DNA from 2 places in the Kitasatospora sp. NPDC086801 genome. Region 1 is predicted to be linked to the other one. Evidence: riboswitches for the same ligand, from Rfam matches in the RefSeq annotation. Region 1 holds a riboswitch; the other holds the start of a gene.
What was found. A riboswitch is a leader RNA that binds a small molecule or an ion and turns the genes downstream of it on or off. The one in region 1 is predicted to bind guanidine.
Positions count from the first base shown of each region.

Region 2: linked by a shared signal. The riboswitch ahead of ACIPLC_RS12775 (MBL fold metallo-hydrolase) and the one ahead of ACIPLC_RS32785 (SMR family transporter) in region 1 are both predicted to bind guanidine.

Region 1 covers NZ_JBIVAX010000047.1:12,165-19,359, forward strand. Annotated here, with positions in the region: gene ACIPLC_RS32765 (FAD binding domain-containing protein) at 35-901, shown strand; gene ACIPLC_RS32770 (2Fe-2S iron-sulfur cluster-binding protein) at 898-2,064, shown strand; gene ACIPLC_RS32775 (xanthine dehydrogenase family protein molybdopterin-binding subunit) at 2,061-4,388, shown strand; tRNA gene ACIPLC_RS32780 (tRNA-Cys) at 4,509-4,580, opposite strand; guanidine-III (ykkC-III) riboswitch at 4,666-4,731, shown strand; gene ACIPLC_RS32785 (SMR family transporter) at 4,775-5,089, shown strand; gene ACIPLC_RS32790 (MFS transporter) at 5,207-6,646, shown strand; gene ACIPLC_RS32795 (hypothetical protein) at 6,650-7,195, opposite strand, start outside.
Region 2 covers NZ_JBIVAX010000008.1:144,711-151,905, forward strand. Annotated here, with positions in the region: gene ACIPLC_RS12755 (amino acid adenylation domain-containing protein) at 1-1,344, shown strand, start outside; gene ACIPLC_RS12760 (MbtH family protein) at 1,337-1,522, shown strand; gene ACIPLC_RS12765 (DHA2 family efflux MFS transporter permease subunit) at 1,519-2,907, shown strand; gene ACIPLC_RS12770 (Uma2 family endonuclease) at 2,954-3,505, shown strand; gene ACIPLC_RS12775 (MBL fold metallo-hydrolase) at 3,530-4,402, opposite strand; guanidine-III (ykkC-III) riboswitch at 4,415-4,482, opposite strand; gene ACIPLC_RS12780 (zinc-dependent metalloprotease) at 4,555-5,406, shown strand; gene ACIPLC_RS12785 (alpha/beta hydrolase-fold protein) at 5,539-6,696, opposite strand; gene fhuB (Fe(3+)-hydroxamate ABC transporter permease FhuB) at 6,718-7,195, opposite strand, start outside.

The sequences.
Region 1 (7,195 bases):
GGAGCACGGTGGGACCCAGGTGAACCGGACGATCATGCTGCCGGCCTCCCTCGACGAGGCCGTCGACGCGCTGGCCGCCACCCCGGCCGCGGTGCCGGTGGCCGGCGCCACCGACCTGATGGAGGCCGTCAACGCCGGGCGGCTGCGCCCCGCCGCCCTGGTCGGCCTCGGCCGGATCACCGAACTGCGCGGCTGGCGCTACGAGGACGGCGGCACCGCCGTCCTCGGCGCCGGACTCACCCACGCCCGGATGGACCGCCCCGACTTCGCCGCGCTCATCCCCGCGCTCGCGGACGCCGCCCGCACCGCCGGCCCGCCGCAGGTCCGCAACGTCGGCACCCTCGGCGGCAACATCGTCACCGCCGCCCCGGCCGGCGACACCCTCCCGGTGCTCACCGCCCTGGAGGCCAGCGTCACCCTCGCCCGGGCCGGCGCCAGCCGCGAGGTGCCGGTCAGTCACCTGCTCACCGGCCTCGACCCGGTGCGCCCCGGCGAACTCCTCACCTGGGTGCGGGTGCCGCTGCTGCACGCCCCGCAGGTGTTCCTCAAGGCCACCGGCCGCAGCGGCCCGGCCCGCGCCACCGCCTCCGTCGCCCTGGTCCTCGACCCCGCCCGGCGCGCCGTGCGCTGCGCGGTCGGCGCCGTCGCCCCGGTGCCGCTGCGCCCGCTGGAGGCCGAGGCCTGGGTGGCCGGCTGCATCGACTGGGACGGCAGCCGGGAGATCGACCCGGCCGCGACCGCCGCCTTCGGCGAGTACGTGGCCGCCGCCTGCGTCCCCGACAGCTACGGCGCCGAAGGCGCCTGGGAGGCCGTGACCGAGGGGCCGAGCGCGGCCGCCGTTCGGCTGCGGCGTACCGTATCGGTGCTGGCCCGACGGGCACTGGGAAGGGCGCTGAAGTGACCACAGACCCCATCGAGACCCTCGACGCCGACCCGCTCGGCCTCACCCCGCAGGTCAGCCGCGAGCTGCGCCCGTGCGCCTCGTACACCTTGCGGGTCAACGGTTTCGAACGGCCCGTCACCGACGCCTGGATCGGCGAGAGCCTGCTCTACGTGCTGCGCGAGCGGCTCGGCCTGGCCGGCGCCAAGGACGGCTGCGAGCAGGGCGAGTGCGGGGCCTGCTCGGTGCAGGTGGACGGCCAGCTGGTGGCCGGCTGCCTGGTGCCCGCCGCGCTGGCCGCCGACAGCGAGATCAACACCGTCGAGGGACTGTCGGCCGCCGGCGGCGCGAGCGACGTCCAGCAGGCGCTGGCCGAGTCCGGCGCGGTGCAGTGCGGCTACTGCACCCCCGGCATGGCGATGGCGGTGCACGACCTGCTCCAGCGCAACCACCGCCCGACCGAGGTCGAGGCCCGCCAGGCGCTCTGCGGCAACCTCTGCCGCTGCACCGGCTACCGCGGCGTACTGGCCGCCGTCCAGAGCATCGCCGACGCGCGCGCCGAGGACATCGAGGAGACGGAGGAGACGGCCTCCCCGGCCGCCTCCCCGACCGCCTCCCCGGCCGCGGAACAGCCCGCCGAAGAGCCCTCCGCGGACCCGGCCACCGAACCCGAGCCCGCCGCCGAACCGCCGGTCTACGCCGACGCCGACGCCTGGATCGAGCACGTCCCGCAGCCGCCCGCCGAGCAGGCCCCGGCCGGCGCCGACCAGCCGTACGGCGACGGCCAGGGCGGCTACGACACCGGTGTGTACGACACCGCCGTCCTGACGCCGGTCCAGGGCATCCCCGCCCAGACCGCCGACGACCAGGTCTACTACCCGCCGCAGGGCTACCCCGAGCAGCCGTACCAGGGCACCCCCGCCCACGGCACCTACGTGCCCGGCGGCTACCCGCAGCAGAGCGGCTACGACGCCGGGTACGACGCCCCGGTCTACGAACCCACCCCCGCGCACGGCACGCCGCTGCCCGGGGCCGCCTTCGACGGCACGCCCCCGCACGGCACGCCGTACGTCGCCACGCCCCCGCACGGCGCCCCGGCCGGTGGCCCCGCCCCGGCCGGCGTCCCGTACGGCGCCACCCCCGCCCACGGCATCCGGCTCCCCGAGGACGACCACGCATCATGACGTCGCCTACCGACATCGGCGCAGCACTCCAGCAGGACGGCGGCGAGGGCGGCGCACCGGAGCCGTTCGGCCTGGGCAGCTCACCGCTGCGCAGCGACGCGCTGCCCAAGGCGCTCGGCATCTACCCGTACGCGGCCGACCTGTGGGCCGAGGGGCTGCTCTGGGGCGCGGTGCTGCGCTCGCCGCACCCGCACGCCCGGATCAGGGGCATCGACACCGCGGCCGCGCTCGCGCTGCCCGGCGTGCACGCCGTGGTCACCGCCGCCGACCTGCCGCTCGGCCCGGACGGCACCCCGGACGGTGCCCCGGGCGGGCCGATCGTCGCCGACCGGCCGGTGCTGGCCGCGGGCGTGGTGCGCCACCACGGCGAGCCGATCGCCGCGGTGGCCGCCGACCACCCGGACACCGCCCGGCTGGCGGTCGGCCTGATCGCGGTCGACTACGAGCCGCTGGAGGCCGTCACCGACCCCGAGCAGGCCTTCACCGCCCCGCCGCTGCACCCGGACGGCAACCTGTTCCGCCACCTGCCGCTGCGCACCGGGGACCCGGACGCGGCCGGCGAGATCGTCGTCGAGGGCCTCTACCAGGTCGGCCGGCAGGATCCGGCCCCGCTCGGCGCCGAGGCCGGGCTGGCCGTGCCGCGCCCGGACGGCGGCGTCGAACTGCACCTGTCCTCGACCGACCCGCACGGCGACCGCGACCGCACCGCCGCCTGCCTCGGCCTGGAGCCCGACCGGGTCCGGCTGGTGGCCACCGGAGTGCCCGGCGCCACCACCGACCGCGAGGACCTCTCCTTCCAGGTCACCCTGGCGCTGCTGGCACTGCGCACCGGCCGCCCGGTGAAGATGACCCTCACCCGGGAGGAGTCCTTCCACACCCACACCTCGCGCCACCCCGCGCTGCTGCGCTACCGCCACCACGCCGACGCCGAGGGCACCCTGGTGAAGGTCGAGGCGCAGATCCTGCTGGACGGCGGCGCGTACGCGGACGTCTCCGCCGAGGCGCTGGCCGCCGCCACCGCGTTCTCGGTCGGCCCGTACGTCTGCCCGAACGTCTTCGTGGACGCCTGGGCGGTGCGCACCAACAATCCGCCGGCCGGGCGGATGCGCGGCGAGGGGGCGTTGCAGGCCTGCTTCGCCTACGAGTCGCAGCTGGACCAGCTGGCCGCCCGGATCGGCGTGGACCCGGTGGAGATCCGCCGCCGCAACGCGATGGCCACCGGCGACCCGATGCCCACCGGACAGGCCGTCACCTGCCCGGCGCCGGTCGGCGCGCTGCTGGAGGCCGTCGCGGCCGAGCCGCTGCCGGCCCTGCCGGTGGACGAGCCGGACGCCGAGTGGCTGCTGCCGGGCGGGCCCGGCGGCGCCGGCGACCCGGCGGCGGTGCGGCGCGGGATCGGCTACGCCGTCGGCATGGTGCACATGCTCGGTGCCGAGGGCGAGGACGAGGTCTCCACCGCCACCGTGCGGGTCAGCGGCGACCACGCCACGGTGATCTGCGCGGCCGTCGACTCCGGGCAGGGCTTCGCCACGCTGGCCCGGCAGATCGTGCAGACCGTGCTGGGCGTCAGCGAGGTGTACATCGCGCCGGCCGACAGCGACCAGTCGATCGCCGGGCCCTCCGCCCGCGGCCGGCACACCTGGGTCTCCGGCGGAGCCGTCGAGCGCGCCGCGCTGATGGTCCGCCACCAGCTGCTGCAGCCGATCGCCGCCAACTTCGGGATGTCGGTGGAACTGCTCCAGATCGCCGACGGGAAGATCACCTCGTACGACGGGGTGCTCGGCATGCCGGTCGCCGAGGCGCTGGAGGGCAAGGAGCTCTGGGCGACCGCCCAGTGCCGCCCGCACCCCACCGAGCCGCTGGACGAGTCCGGGCAGGGCGACGCGTTCGTGTCGATCGCGTTCTGCGCGATGCGCGCGGTGGTGGACGTGGACATCGAGCTGGGCGCCGTCCGGGTGGTCGAGATGACGGTCGCCCAGGACGTCGGCCGGGCGCTGAACCCGCGGCAGATCGAGGACCGGATCGAGGCGGGCGTGGCCCAGGGCGTCGGCCTGGCCCTGCTGGAGGACCTGCGCACCGAGGGCGGGGTGCTGCTGAACCCCTCGCTCACCGGCTACCGGCTGCCCACCGCGCTGGACACCCCGCAGGTGCGGATCGCCGCCCTGCTGGAGGAGCGGGACGTGGTCGCCACCTTCGGGGCCAAGGCGGTCAGCGCCGTCCCCGCGGTGGTCGCCCCGGCGGCCGTGGCCGCCGCCGTCCGGGCGGCCACCGGCCTGCCGGTCGGCCGGCTGCCGATCCGGCCGGAGGACGCGGTCGCGGTCTGACGGACGGGGCGGCGGCTTGGGCCCTGTCCGGTTAGGCCCTGTCCGGCCGACCGCCCTGGAAATACCGGAAACAGGAATTGCCGGTCGACGGAATGTCGACCGGCAATTCCATTTCCGGCGAGGCCATGACGGGAATCGAACCCGTGTGTACCGCTTTGCAGACGGTTCCCTAAGCCACTCGGGCACACGGCCAGTGAATTCATAGTGGCGGAATGCGCGGGGGGCCGTCAACGGTGGAATGTAAATTCTGTATGGCGGCTTGTGCTACGGTCGGAACCAGGTGGTCGGTGTCCGGCCACCCCGGACGAGCGCGTCGTACCCGGTGACGACAAGACGGCGCAGTTCAGCGGCAATCCGGCCGCTGTGGACTGCGGAGGTAGGCCGTCATGGCATGGCTCGTTCTGATCATCTCGGGTGTCCTGGAGACCGTGTGGGCGGTGGCCCTGGAGTCGTCCAAGGGCTTTTCCCGGCTCACCCCCAGCCTCGTCTTCGGCGTCGCCCTGCTGTTGAGCATGGGCGGGCTGGCGTACGCGATGCGCACCATCCCGATCGGCACCGGGTACGCGGTCTGGGTCGGCATCGGCGCGGTCGGCACCGCGCTCTACGGCATGGCCGTCCTGGGGGACGCGGTGACGGCGGCCCGGATCGGCTGCCTGCTGCTCATCGTCTCCGGCGTGGTCGGCCTGAAGGTGCTCCACTGACCTCCGCCTGACCCCCCGCCCGCGCTTCCCCTGACCCCGGTCCTAGGCCCTGCGACCGAGCTGGTCACCGACCTGAGTCAGGGGTCATGAAGGCAGACGGCCCTTACGATGTTACGTATGACCACTGCCTCCCCCACCTCGGTCGACTCCGTGCCGATACCCCTCGACGACGACCCCGGCGACGGGGTGCTCAGCGGCCGCTACCGGGCGCTGACGCTGGGGATCGTCTCGGTGGTCCTGGTGATCGCCTTCGAGGCGACCGCCGTCAACACCGCGATGCCGACCGCGGCCCGCCAGCTGAACGGCCTCGGGCTCTACGCCTTCGCCTTCTCCGGCTACTTCACCACCACGCTGTTCGCGCTGGTCGTCTCCGGGCAGTGGTGCGACCGCCGCGGGCCGTTGCAGCCGCTGTTCACCGGCATCGCGGTGTTCGGCGTGGGCCTGGTGGTGGCCGGGACGGCGCCGGGCATGTGGGTGTTCGTGGCCGGGCGGGCGATCCAGGGCCTGGGCGGCGGGCTGGTGATCGTCGCGCTGTACGTGGTGGTCGGCCGGGCCTACCCGGAGCGGCTGCGGCCGGCGGTGTTCGCGGCCTTCTCCTCGGCCTGGGTGCTGCCCTCGATCATCGGGCCGCTGGTCTCCGGCGCGATCACCCAGCACCTCGGCTGGCGCTGGGTGTTCCTGGCCGTGCCGGTGCTGATCCTGCTGCCGCTGGCCGTGATGGGCCCCGCGCTGACCCGCTCCGAGCGGGAGCACCCGGTGGCCAGGGGCGCGGACTTCGACCGCCGCCGCACCCTGCTGGCCGCGATGGCCGCGCTCGGTGCCGGCCTGCTGCAGTACGCGGGCCAGCGGCGCGACCTGATCGGGTTGCTCCCCGGGATCGCCGGGGCGGCGCTGCTGGTGCCGGCCGTCCTGGGGCTGTTGCCCGCGCGGACCCTGCGGGCCGGTCGGGGGCTGCCGTCGGTGATCCTGCTGCGCGGACTGGCGGCCGGGGCGTTCCTCGGGGCCGAGGCGTTCGTCCCGCTGATGATGACCACCGAGCGCGGCCTCTCGCCGACGCTGTCGGGGCTCACCCTGACCAGCGGCGGGCTCACCTGGGCGCTGGGCTCCTGGCTGCAGGGACGGCCGGGAGCCGAGCGCTACCGCGAGGCGATGATCCGGGGCGGCTTCGTGCTGACCGCGGTGGCGATCGCGGGCACCACGCTGGTGCTGGTCCCGGCGGTGCCGGCCTGGGCGGCGGCGGTGGCCTGGGGCGTCGGCGGGATCGGGATGGGGCTGACGATCGCGAGCGTCAGCGTGCTGATGATGAAGCTCTCGGCGCCGGAGGACGCCGGGGCGAACTCGGCGGCCCTGCAGATGAGCGACGCGCTGGGCAACGTCCTGCTGACGGGCCTGGCGGGGGTGATGTTCGCGGCGCTGGGCGGCGGCTCGCTCGCCGCCGCCCACGAGGGTGCCGGGGCCGCCGGCTCACCCGGGGCCTTCGCGGCGATCCTGCTGGCCATGGCCGGCGTGGCCCTGCTGGGCGCGTTGCTCTCCGGCCGGGTCCGGGCGAGGTCCTGAGGGTCAGCCGGCCGCGGCAGCGGTGGCGGCGGGCACCGGCGGCGCGCCGGGGGTGCCGAGGAAGGCCTCCCAGCCGCCGGTCGGCGCCTGGCCCGCGGCGAGGCCCTGGAGCTTGCGCAGCACCGCCGGGTCCTGGGCGTCCAGCCAGTCCACCAACTGGCGGAAGGAGACCAGCCGGACCTCCGGCTTGCCCGCGATCGTCCGGAGCACGTCCTCGACGGCGTTCATGTAGATGCCGCCGTTCCACTCCTCGAAGTGGTTGCCGATGACGTACGGCGCCCGGTTGCCGTTGTAGGTGCGGTCGAAGCCCATCAGGTAGGCGTCGCGGGCCTGGGCCTGGAAGCCCGGGTAGAGCGCCGGGTCGGCCTTGGTGTTGGGGCCGCACTGGTTGAACATGATGTTGTAGTCCATCGACAGCACCTGGAAGGTGTGCCCGGGGAAGGGGATGGACTGCAGCGGGAGGTCCCAGAGCGCGCCGCCCTGGATCTTCTGCGGCCACACCTGGGTGCCGTTGCCGCTGCTGTCGTAGCGCCAGCCGCGCTTGACCGC
Region 2 (7,195 bases), on a different contig from region 1:
GACAAGCGCCTGGTCGGCTACGCGGTCGCCACGGCGACCCCTGAGGAGCCGGGTGCCCTCGCCGCCGTCACCCCTGAGGAGCCGCGGGCCCTCGCCGCCGTCACCCCCGAGGACCTGCGCGCCCACGCCGCCGTCACCCCCGAGGACCTGCGCGCCCACGCCGCCGCCGAACTGCCCGCCCACATGGTGCCCTCCGCCGTCGTCCTGCTCGACCGGCTTCCCCTCACCGCCAACGGCAAGCTCGACCGCCGCGCCCTGCCCGCCCCCGAGGCGCCCGCCACCGGCGCCGGACGGCCGCCGCGCACCCCGCGCGAACAGCAGCTGTGCGAACTCTTCGCCGAGGTGCTGGGCGTCGCGGCGGTCGGCGTCGACGACGACTTCTTCGCCCTCGGCGGCCACTCGCTGCTGGTCGTCCGCCTCGCCGGCCGGATCCGCGAACTGCTCGGCCTGGACGTCGGCATCGGCACCCTGTTCCAGTCGCCCACCGTCGCCGCCCTCGACACGGCCCTGGCGGCCGGCTCGCAGAGCGCCGACGCGCTGGACGTCCTCCTCCCGCTGCGGCCCGCCGCGCCCGGACGCCGCGCCCCGCTGTTCGCCGTCCACCCCGCCGGCGGCCTCAGCTGGTGCTACACCGGCCTGATCCGCCACCTGCCCGCCGACCTGCCGATCTACGGCCTCCAGGCCCAGGGCGTCGGCGCCGCCACGGCGGCCCGGCCCCTGCCGGAGACCCTGGAGGAACTGGCCGCGCACTACGTCGACCGGCTGCGCGAGGTCCAGCCCGAGGGCCCGTACCGGCTGCTCGGCTGGTCCACCGGCGGGATCATCGCGCACGCCGTCGCCGTCCGGCTCCAGGACCTGGGCCACGCCGTCGAGTTGCTCGCGATCCTGGACGCCTACCCCGCCGAGGGCTTCCGCGACCTGCCCGTCCCCGACCAGGCCGAGGCGCTGGAGGCGCTGCTCACCATGGGCGGCTACGGCCCCGAGGACCTCGCCGGGCGGCCGCTCGAACTCGCCGCCGTCACCGAACTGCTGCGCCGCGAGGGCAGCCCGCTCGCCGGACTCGACGACGCCACCGTCGCCGCCCTCAACCGGATCTACCTCAACACCAACCACCTCGTCCGGGGCCACGACCACCGCCCCTTCGACGGCGACGTGCTGTTCTTCCGCGCCACCGTCGACACCATCGACGAGACCCTGGTGCCCGAACTCTGGACCCCGTACGTGTCCGGCCGCATCGACAACACCGACGTCGCCTGCTCGCACAAGGACATGACCCTGCCCGCCCCGATCGCGCACATCGCCCGCGTGATCACCGACCACTTGGAGAAGTCCTCCGATGAGTGACGCCCCCGCCACCCCCTTCGACGGCGACGGCGAGTTCCTCGCCCTCGTCAACGACCAGGGCCAGCACTCGCTCTGGCCGGCCTTCGCCGCCGTCCCGGCCGGCTGGAACGTCTCCCACGGCCCGTGCGAGCGCGCCGACGCCGTGCAGTGGATCACCGCCCACTGGACCGACCTGTGACCCCTCCGGCCGTCGAGGCCGCCCCGGCGCGCCCCCTGCTCGCGGGGCGCGCCGCGGTGGTCGTGGTCTACACCGCCGCGATGTGCATGAACGGCCTGGACTCGACCATCGTCAACCCCGCGCTGTTCACCATCGCCGAGGACTTCGGGCGGCCCGTCTCGGCCGCCAACGCCGTCGAGACGGCCTTCCTGGTCGGCCTCGCCGTCGGCCTGCCGGTGGCGGGCTGGCTCGGCGACCGGTTCGGCGTGAAACGGGTCTTCCTCGGCTCCCTGGCCGCGTTCACCCTCGCCTCCGCCCTGTGCGCCGCCGCCCCCGGCCTCGGCTCGCTCGCCGCCGCGCGGGCCGTCCAGGGCGTGGCCGGCGGGCTGCTCACCCCGGTCGGGATGACCCTGCTGTTCCGGGCCTTCGCCCCGCACGAGCGGGCCGGCCTGGGCCGGATCCTGATCGTCCCGACCGCCCTGATGCCCGCCCTCGGCCCGCCGCTCGGCGGCCTCCTCACCGAACACCTCTCCTGGCACTGGCTGTTCCTGGTCAACGTGCCGATCGGGGTCGCGGCCGTGGTGACCGGGCTGATCGGGCTGCGCGCCGAACCGGAGCCGCCGGCGGGCCGCTTCGACACCCCCGGCTTCCTGCTCGCCACCCCCGGCCTCGGGCTGCTCACCTACGCGCTCGGCTTCGGCCCGGCGCACGGCTGGTCCTCGCCCGGAGTGGCGCTCAGCGGCGCGGCCGGGCTCCTCCTGCTCGGCCTCGCCGTACGCCACCAACTCCGGGCCGCCGAACCACTGGTGGACCTGCGGCAGCTCGCCGACCGCACCTTCGGCACCGCCGCCTGGCTGGCCCTGCTCACCTCGGCCGGCCTGATGGGCGCCCTGTTCGTCCTCCCGCTGCTCTACCAGGCCGCCCTCGGGGCCTCGGCCCTCGACGCCGGGTTGAGCGTCTTCCCCGAGGCGATCGGTCTGATGGCCGCCTCCCAGGTGGTCGACCGCCTGCTGCCCCGGCTCGGCCCCCGCCGCCTCGCCCTGCCCGCGCTGCTGCTCGCCGCACTCGTCCTGGCCGCCCTCGGCTTCGCCGAGAACCCGTGGGCCGTACGGGCGTTGATGTTCGCGGTCGGGCTCGTCCTGGGCACCGCCGTGCTCACCGTCCAGATCGCCGGCTTCGCTGACGTCCCCGGGCCCGCGATGGGCCGCGCCATGGGCCTGTTCACCATCGTCCGCACCCTCGGCGGTGCCCTCGGCATCGCCGCCACCGCCGCCCTCATCGGCGCCCTGAACGCCGACGGCGGCTCACCCGGCCCCTACCGTCTCGCCCTCCTGCTCACCGCCGTCCTGGTCGCCGCCGGCACCCTCCTCACCACCCGCCTCCCCCGGGAGGTCGCGGCGCCCTGAACCGCTCCGGCTGCCGTACGGTGGCCGGAGCACTGGAGGAGAGCTCATGAACCCTGAGCGCTACCGTCTTCTCGAAGAGGCCCGGCGCAGTCTCCCGGACGGCTACAAGGTGGAGTTGTCCGGCGACATCATCGTCATGCAGGCGTCGCCGTCGTCGGTCCACCAGCTGAACCTCGCGCTGGTCCAACGCCAGTTCGAGGCGCACTGCCCTCCCGGCTACTTCCCCACCGGGAACAGCGACCTCTCCTCACCCGAGGTCGGCTCCGTGCGCAATCCCGACCTCACGTACCTGCCCGAGGACGTCATCGACCTGGCCGGCCACGACATCCCCGCCGAGTTGGCCCTGATCGCGGTCGAGATCGTCTCCCCGTCCAGTCCCGAGAACGACTGGACGGGGAAGGTCCGCGACTACCCGCGCATGGGCTTCCCGCTCTACCTGATCGTGGACCCGCGGCAGCAGACGGCCACGCTGTTCTCCGAGCCGAACCACGACCGGTACCACACGAGGACCGAGCGGGAGTTCGGCGAGACGATCAGCGTTCCCGAGCCGTTCGGCTTCGAACTGGACCTCTCGCGGCTCGTCCCGTACAAGGACTGATCACCGAGCGCCTGGCCGATGGGCTCAGGCGCTCGGCCAGAGGATCAGGTCGGGCAGGGCGTGCCGGCGCGGTCGGTCGCCGAGGTCGGCGAGTGCGGTGCGGATGGCCCGGAGGTGTCCGACGGTCAGCTGCAGGGGAGGCTCGTCGGGCTGGTGGGTCGTGCGGATGGGGTAGTCGACGCCGGGGGTGCGGGTCATCTCGATGTGGCAGCCGAGCAGGTGCGTCACGGGCCGGCGTTCGGCGAAGTCGATCAGCCGGTCGATGGTGCGGGTGAAGGCCGGCCAGTCGTCGATGTAGAGGCGGCCCGGGTAGACGGTGTCGCCGGTGAGCAGGAGCCCGGTCCACGGGTCGTAGTAGGTGACGGCCGCCGGGTGGTGGCCCGGGGTGGCCAGGCATTCCAGGGCCCGGCCGCCGCCCAGGTCCACCCGCGCGACGGCGTCCGGGTCCTGGTCGAAGCCGAAGTACGGCCAGGCCGTGGCCGGGTCGGCGGCGACCAGTGTCGTGTCGGGCCGGTCGGCGAACTGCGCGTCGCCCGCGACGTGGTCGCCGTGCGGGTGGGTGTGCAGGACGAGCAGTCCGTAGCCGTCGCGGGCCTTGTGGGGGTTGCGGGGGTACCGGGCGAGCCACTGGTCGATCAGCCCGTCGACCACGGTGCGCAGCGGGAAGTACGCGGCGGAGGCGGTGGCCCCGGTGTCGATCAGGACCGCCCGCTCGGCCCCGAACAGCAGGAACAGGAACGGCGCCTCGTAGTTGACCGCCTTGTTCTGCCGCAGGATGACGGTGTGCTCGTCGTACGCGTGGACCTGGATGTCCGGGTCCGTGTTGTGCTTCGCGGACGGGGACCCGTGGATCCACCGCACGTCGAGCGGACGGGCGAGCGGGGCACCGGCGGCCATGACGTCTCCCTCGGTGCGTCGTCTTGGCGGGCCGGGTACGGCGCACATCTCGTCCGGGGCGGGCACCGGCGCGCCGCCACGGCGACGCTAACACGCCCGGGTGACGGGACGGCTTGGCCGCCGTCCGTCCCGGCGACGTACAGTTCCGCTTCATGATCGAGATCGTCGTGGAGCAGCTGGCGGGCGGACGGTGGGACGCCCTGGTGGACGAGGCCCGGGCCCTGGTCGGGGAGCTCGCCGGGCCCGTCGAGGAGACCACCGGCCTCGACCTCGGCCCCGAGGTGTACCTGCGGCTGCTGAACCCCGACGAGTTCGCGCTCCAGCACGAGGCCTACGTGCGCCGCGTCCGCGCGGCCGTCCGCAAGGGCGACGCCCTGGCGGCCGTCGCCGATCCGGCCCGGCGCCAGCAGGCCGACGCCGCGCTGCGCCGTGGGGCGGGCGCGTCCGCGGGCTCCAACCGCACGGTGTCCTGCGTGCCGTCGGCCCGGATGGTCCAGTACGGCGACGGCGGCTGCGTGGCGCTGCTCGCCCCGGCGAACCTGCCCGCCGTGCCGCTGCGCGTCGTGCTGGCGCACCTGCTCACCCACCAGGCCCAGTTGCGCGCGTGCGGCCCCACCCCGGGCGCCGACGCGGTCGCGGCGCTGCTCGTCCACCGGGTGTCCGGCGGCGTGCGGGAGGACGATCCCGTCCTCGGCGCGCTGTGGGAGGGGCACGCCCGGTGGGCCACCCGGCGTCTGCTGGGCACCGATGCGGCGGCGGAGCGCCGGAGGGGCCTGGCCGGCCGGCTGCTGTCCCGCCTGCCGGGCGTGCGCGCGGAACTCGACGACCACGACCGGGCGGAGGCGTTCGTCCGGCACCTCGCGGACACGGCCGGCCCGGCGGCCGTGAACCGCATCTGGGCGGAGCGCGCCCTCGTGCCGGTGCGCCGCGAACTCGCCGCCCCCGGCGCCTGGCTCGCCCGTACCGGCCTGGACCCGCAGGACCGTCCGGCCGACACGCCGTAGCCCGCACCGCTGGCCCGGCGGTCAGGGCGCGGGGAAGCGGCTGTGGCACGGCTCCGGGCTCCGGTGACCGGCGATTGGGGATCGGGAGTCGGAGATCGTTCGTGTCCCGTGGATCGTGCCGGTGACCTCCGGTCAGTCGGCCCGCCCGCCGAGCAGGTGCGCGAGCCCGTCCGCCAGTCCGCCGCGCCAACAGGCGTAGTCGTGGCCCCCGTTGAACTCGCGGTACGCGAGGTCGTAGCCGCGGGCGGTGAGGACGTCGCTCAGGTGGCGGTTCTGTGGGAGCAGCATCCACTCCTGGAGGCCGACCTCGACGTAGAACCGGGCCTCCCGCCGTTGCTCGCGGGCGAATTGGCGGGTCAGCCACTCGCTGCCCTCGTCGAACTCCGTCTCGTCCGGCCACCAGAAGGAACCGGACTGGCAGAGCGCGTTGCCGAAGCGGTCGGGGCGCCGGAACGCGGCGAAGGCGGCGGTGAGGCCGCCTGCGCTCTGGCCGGCGATGACGGTGGCGGCCGGGTCGGTGGTGGTGCCGAACTCCGTTGCCGCCCACGGGAGGAGGCGGTCGGCGAGGAGGTCGACGAAGGCCGGGTTGCAGCTGAGGTCGTCGGGGCGGCCGGGGCCCATGGTGTGGACGAGCAGGGCGACGGTGGGCGGGATCGCGCCGTCCGCCGCCAGGTTGTCGAGGGTGTCGCCGACCGACAGCACCTCGCCCCACATCTCCCCGTCCAGCAGCACGGCCACGGCGAGCGGCCCGTCTCCGGCGAACCGTCCGCCTCCGGCGAACCGCCCGTCCGCCGCGAACGTCCCTGCCCCGGCCGGGAGGTGGACGTCCACCCGCCGCCCCGCCACCTCGTGGGTCACCGTCCGCCCGCGCGGCACGCCCTCGCGCCGCCGGACGTACGGCTGGGTGGGGGCGTCGGGCAGGCTGAGTACGGACGACGGGTGGCGCCCGTCCCGGGCGGGCAGCCGGGGGGCGGTGTCGTACGGGTCGGGGCGGGCGTGGTCGAGGACGCGCAGCCAGTCCGCCCGGGTGGTGCCGGGGGCGTCCCCCCGGAACGGGTACAGCTGGTAGGACGCCCGGTGGTCGGCGCGCAGCCGGTAGGTGATCGACCAGCGGCCGTCGTCGCGGCGGGTCATCAGGTGCGGGGCGAGGTCGCCGGCGTGCCGGTCCTTGTCGGTGACGGTGTGCAGGAGCGCGAGCACGCCGTCGTACGACGCGTCCTCGTGCACGAAGGTGACCAGGCGGTAGGCGGGGTCGGCCGGATCGGGCGCGACCAGGGGAAGGGTTTCCATCGGCGGGACTCCTCGGGGAGGTTAGGCGGGGGTGCCCTTGCGGACGAGCAGCACCCAGAGCAGGAAGGGGCCGCCGAGGACGGTGGTGACGATGCCGACCGGGATCTCCACCCCGCCGATCAGCACCCGCCCCACGGTGTCGGCGAGCACGACGAGGACGGCGCCGGTGAGCGCGGAGCCGAGGACCGGCACGCGCGCCGGCCCGGCCAGGCGGCCGGCGATCACGGGCGCGGCCAGCGCGACGAAGCCGACCGGGCCGCACACGCCGACCGCCAGCCCGGCCAGTGCGACGGCCAGCAGCAGGCAGACGAGCCGGACCCGGCCGGGGTCGACGCCCAGCGAGGCGGCCACGCTGTCGTCGAAGCGCAGCACCGCCAGCCGCCGGGCCACCGCCAGTGCGAGCGGCACGAGCACGGCCAGCCCGATCAGGACCGGGGTGGCGATCGCGTAGTCCCGCCCGTTGAGGCTGCCGGAGGTCCAGACGTACAGCGAGCCGGCC